DNA from 2 places in the Frigoribacterium sp. VKM Ac-2530 genome. Region 1 is predicted to be linked to the other one. Evidence: predicted binding sites of a transcription regulator. Region 1 holds the regulator's gene; the other holds the start of a gene.
The links. The regulator LexA, encoded in region 1, represses DNA repair genes until DNA is damaged. The targets are predictions, from matches to a motif close to TCGAACANNTGTTCGA.
Positions count from the first base shown of each region.

Region 2: ITJ48_RS02945 (DNA polymerase III subunit alpha) is a predicted target of LexA. The motif match lies at 962-977, and genes of this name have one in related genera.

Region 1 is NZ_JADKSE010000002.1:24,542-26,936, reverse strand. Features, by position in the region: gene hflX (GTPase HflX) at 1-1,000, shown strand, start outside; gene lexA (transcriptional repressor LexA) at 1,077-1,763, opposite strand; gene ITJ48_RS09040 (LysM peptidoglycan-binding domain-containing protein) at 2,016-2,381, shown strand.
Region 2 is NZ_JADKSE010000001.1:643,097-645,491, forward strand. Features, by position in the region: gene ITJ48_RS02940 (aromatic acid exporter family protein) at 1-855, opposite strand, end outside; gene ITJ48_RS02945 (DNA polymerase III subunit alpha) at 1,026-2,395, shown strand, end outside.

The sequences.
Region 1 (2,395 bases):
CCTCGACATCTTCAGCCAGCACGCGAAGAGCAGGGAGGGCAAGGCGCAGGTCGAGCTCGCCCAGCTCGAGTACCTGCTCCCTCGCCTCCGTGGCTGGGGCGACTCGATGTCGCGTCAGGCCGGTGGCCAGGTCGGCGGTGCCGGCGCGGGCATGGGCAGCAGGGGCCCCGGCGAGACGAAGATCGAGCTCGACCGTCGCCGGATCCACACGCGCATGGCCCGCCTGCGACGCCAGATCAAGGAGATGAAGCCGGCACGCGACGCCAAGCGCGCCAACCGCGACCGCAACGAGGTGCCCTCCGTGGCCATCGCCGGCTACACCAACGCCGGCAAGTCGAGCCTGCTCAACCGGCTGACGAGCGCCGGCGTCCTGGTCGAGAACGCCCTGTTCGCGACCCTCGACGCGACCGTCCGCAAGAGCGCGACCACCGACGGCCGTCCCTTCACCTACGCCGACACGGTGGGCTTCGTCCGCAACCTGCCGCACCAGCTCGTCGAGGCGTTCCGCTCGACGCTCGAGGAGGTCGCTGGCTCGGACGTCATCGTGCACGTCGTCGACGGGTCGCACCCCGACCCCGCCGCACAGCTGGCGACGGTGCGCGAGGTCATCGGCGAGGTCGACGGCCGGGACATCCCCGAGGTCGTGGTCTTCAACAAGAGCGACCTCGTCGACGACGACCAGCGGCTGGTGCTGCAGGGGCTCGAGCCGACGGCCGTCTTCGTCTCGGCGCGCACGGGCGAGGGCATCGACGAGCTGTTGGCCAAGGTCGCCGGCCTGCTGCCCGAGCCTGAGGTCGAGCTCGACCTCCTCGTGCCCTACGACCGCGGCGACGTCGTCTCGCACCTGCACGACTCCGGCCGGGTCCTGACGACCGACTACGACGAGCAGGGCACCCGGGTCCACGCCCGCGTCTACCCGAGCGACGTCGCAGCGCTCTCGCCGTTCGTGCGCACGGACGCTGCCGACGCCGTCGAGACCGCGGAGCCAGCCGCCTCCTGAGCCGTTCGCTCCCCGGACGACGAAGCGCCTCCGACCCGGTCAGGGCAGGAGGCGCTTCGTCGTTGTCAGGACGGCGTCAGACCGAGCGGAGCACCGCCACGACCTTGCCGAGGATCTGCGCGTGGTCGCCCACGATCGGCTCGAACGCGCTGTTGCGGGGGAGCAGCCAGGTGTGGCCGTCCCGCTGTCGGAACACCTTGACGGTGGCTTCGTCGTCGAGCATGGCCGCGACGATGTCGCCGTTCTCGGCGTCCTGCTGCTGTCGGACGACCACCCAGTCCCCGTCGCAGATGGCGGCGTCGATCATGGACTCGCCGACGACGCGGAGCATGAACAGCTCGCCCTTCCCCACGAGCTGGCGGGGGAGCGGCATGACGTCCTCGACCTGCTGCTCGGCCGTGATGGGGATGCCGGCCGCGATGCGCCCGACCATCGGCACGTGTGCGGTGTCGCCGTCGTCGCTGGTCGAGAGGATGCTCGTGACCGTGGCGACGGGGGCCGGTTCGCCCAGCACCTCGAGGGCGCGGGGGCGGTTCGGGTCGCGACGGATGCGGCCGGCGAGCTCGAGCTGGTTCAGCTGGTGGGTCACGCTCGACAGCGACTTGAGGCCGACGGCGTCGCCGATCTCGCGCATGCTCGGCGGGTAGCCGCTCTGGGCGATGCTCGCCTGGATGGCGGCGAGGATCGACTCCTGCTTGGCGGTGAGCGCCTTGCGCGGGGGCGTCGCCGGGGCGGTCGCCGTGGCGCTGTGCCGGTCGGTCATGTCTCTCCTGCCGTCGATGTCGGTGGTCGCTGGTGTACTCGTCCCACCGACTGGAACCTATCGGATCACGGCCGCCTGGCGAAACACATGTTCGAGTGTGTCGCGCATTCCTGCACCGGATGTTCGAAGAAAGTGGTTGCCGTCGGGCTTGATCGAAGATATGTTCGGTACACGTCTTCGTGTCCGGCATTCCCGGCCGAGTGCCGGGCACGAACTCGTACGACCAACTCTCGCGGTGAAAGGAACCACCTCATGAGCAGCATCAGCAGCAGCACCCTCAGCACGACCCCCGGCACCAGCGTCCCCCGCACGCGCCTCCGCATCACGCGTCGAGGCCGACGGGTCGTGGGCGCGGCGGTCGCGCTCGGCGCAGGGGCCATCGTCGCCGCGGGCCTCCTGCTCGGCCCGGGTGCCGTGGCGTCCGACCAGGCTGCCGACGTGTCGTTCGCGCAGGTCACCGTCGAGGGCGGCGAGTCGCTGTGGCAGGTCGCCAGTGAGATCGCCCCCACCAAAGACCCGCGCGACGTCGTCAGCGACCTCGTCCGCCTGAACAACCTGCCGAGCGCCGAGGTGGCCGCGGGCCAGACGCTCGCCGTCCCCGAGAAGTACAGCCGCTGATCTGGTCCGGCCTG
Region 2 (2,395 bases), on a different contig from region 1:
CTGCCGACCGATCCGGCGACCGAGGATGCCGGAGACCTCGGCGAGGTCCTGCAGGTGGAACCCCACCCGCTCGAAGACGACGAGGTCGGCGTACTCCGAGGCGAGGTCGCGGCGGCGCAGCAGCCGGCGCGGGTTGAGGCGGCGTGACTCGTCGGCGTACTGGACGGCGTCGCGGACGTGCCGCAGGGTGCTCGGCAGGACGGCGACGCGCCGCTCCCAGTCGTCGTCCTCGATCGGCCAGTCCGCCTCGAACACGGTGGCGACGTCGTCGGCACGGTCGGCGAGCGACGCCTGCACGAGCCGGAGCCGGCGCTCGGCCCGACCGGTGTACAGCGGCGGCACCAGGACGAGGTTGACGACGACGCCCACGGCGACGCCCACGCCGATCTGCACGACGTAGCCGGTGGAGTAGTCCTCGGCGTTCGCCCCGCCCAGCAGCAGCACGAAGAGGCCGGCGGTCAGCACCCAGTCGCGGCCCGCGCCGAGCCAGCGGATCCCCGCGATGAGCGTGCCGAGGCCGACGACGAGCGCCACGGCCAGCACGCCGGGCTGCCCCTCCTGCAGGGCGAACACCGTCGTCGCGAGCAGCACCCCGATCACGAGGCCGAGGATCGTCTGCAGCCCCTGCTTGAGCGACGTCTTGACGGTGGGCCAGAGGGCCAGCACGGCCCCGAGCGGGGCGTAGTAGGGGTACTCGGCGGCCACGCCGGGCACGTGGGGCGCGATCCAGTAGGCGAGGGCCGCGGCGAGCGCCCCCTTCGCGGCCATGAGGAGGCGCGGCTGGGCCAGCAGCGTCCGCGTCCACCGGGAGGCGGTCCGGGCGGGGTCCTGGGCGGCGGCTCGTCGGTCGGGCATCTGACGATGATGACAGCAGGGCGCGGTCGCCGCCCGGCGTCGACGTGCGGGACGGGGTCCGGTCGCGGTCCGGGTCGTCGCGCCCCGCCGGGGCGACGTACACTCGTCGAACACACGTTCGAACCGACCTCGGCCGGGAGGTCCGACGAGAGAAGCACCGAGGCAGCACGATGCGTTTCACCCACCTGCACGTGGCGTCGTCGTTCAGCGCGCACTACGGCACGACGCCGCCGGCGCAGCTCGTCGAGCACGCCGCCGCCCACGGCGCGGACGCGCTGGCGATCACCGACCGCGACGGCCTCTACGGGGCGATCCGGCACATCGGCGCCTGCCGGGCGGCGGGCATCGACCCGATCGTGGGCGTCGAGCTCGGCTGCGTCGACGACACGGCCGACGAGGGCGGCCGCGGGGGCGGCGGCGCCGGGGAGGCGGGGGGCGCGTCGGCGGGCGCCGGTCCCGGGGGCAGGGCGGGCGCCTCCTCGGTCGACCGGATCGTGGTGCTCGCGCACGGGGCGGGCGGGGGCCGTCCGGGTGCGGGCTGGGCGGCTCTCTGCCGGTTGATCAGCGCGGCGCACGGCCGGGCGACGAGGCGGGTGAGCGGCAGCGCGAACAGCGTCGCGACGATCCCGCGGTCACGACTGCGGGCGTTCCTGCGCGGCGACGAAGGCGCCGACGCGACGGTGCTGCTCGGGCCCGACTCCGACGTGGGGCGGCTGGTGGCCGAGGGCCGGCACACGGCCGCGGCGGCGTCGCTGGCCGCCTGGGCGCGCGAGCTGCCCGGCGGCGTGGCCGTCGAGGTCGTCTGCCACCTCACCGAGCCGGGCGAGAGCCGCAGCGTGCGGCACGCGGCGCGCATGCTCGAGCTGGCCGAGCACGTCGGGGTGCCCGCCGTGCTGACCAACGCGGTGCGCTACCTCGACCCCGACGGTGCGGTCACAGCCGACGTGCTCGACTCGGCGGGGCACCTGGCCCCTCTGGGGGCGTTCACTCCGCAGCCGAACGCCCAGGCGTCGCTGAAGCCGGGCGACGAGATGCGCGCGCTGGCGACCCTCGTCGCCGACGCCTCCTCGTGCCCCCGTCGGGCCGCAGAGGAGATGCTGGCCGAGACCGAGCGGCTCGCCGACCGCTGCCGCCTCGACCCCGACGCCGACCTGCGCTGGCGCCGGCCGAAGACGCCCGAGCTCAGCGCCATCGGCGTCGACGGCGATCCCGACCAGGTGCTGTTCCGCAGGGCCGAGGCGGGCGTCACCGAGCGCTTCGGCCACGCCGACCAGGCCCTCCGCCGCACCGTCGACGAGCGGATGCGCTACGAGCTTGGCATCATCACGGGCTTCGGCTTCGCCAGCTACTTCCTCACCGTGGCCGACGTCTCGGCGCTGATGCGCGACATGCGGGTGCGGAACGCCGCGCGCGGGTCGGGCGCCGGCAGCCTCGTCACCTACCTGCTGCGCATCTCGAACGTCGACCCGATCGAGCACGACCTGCTGTTCGAGCGGTTCCTCGGCAACAAGCGCGAGACGCTGCCCGACATCGACATCGA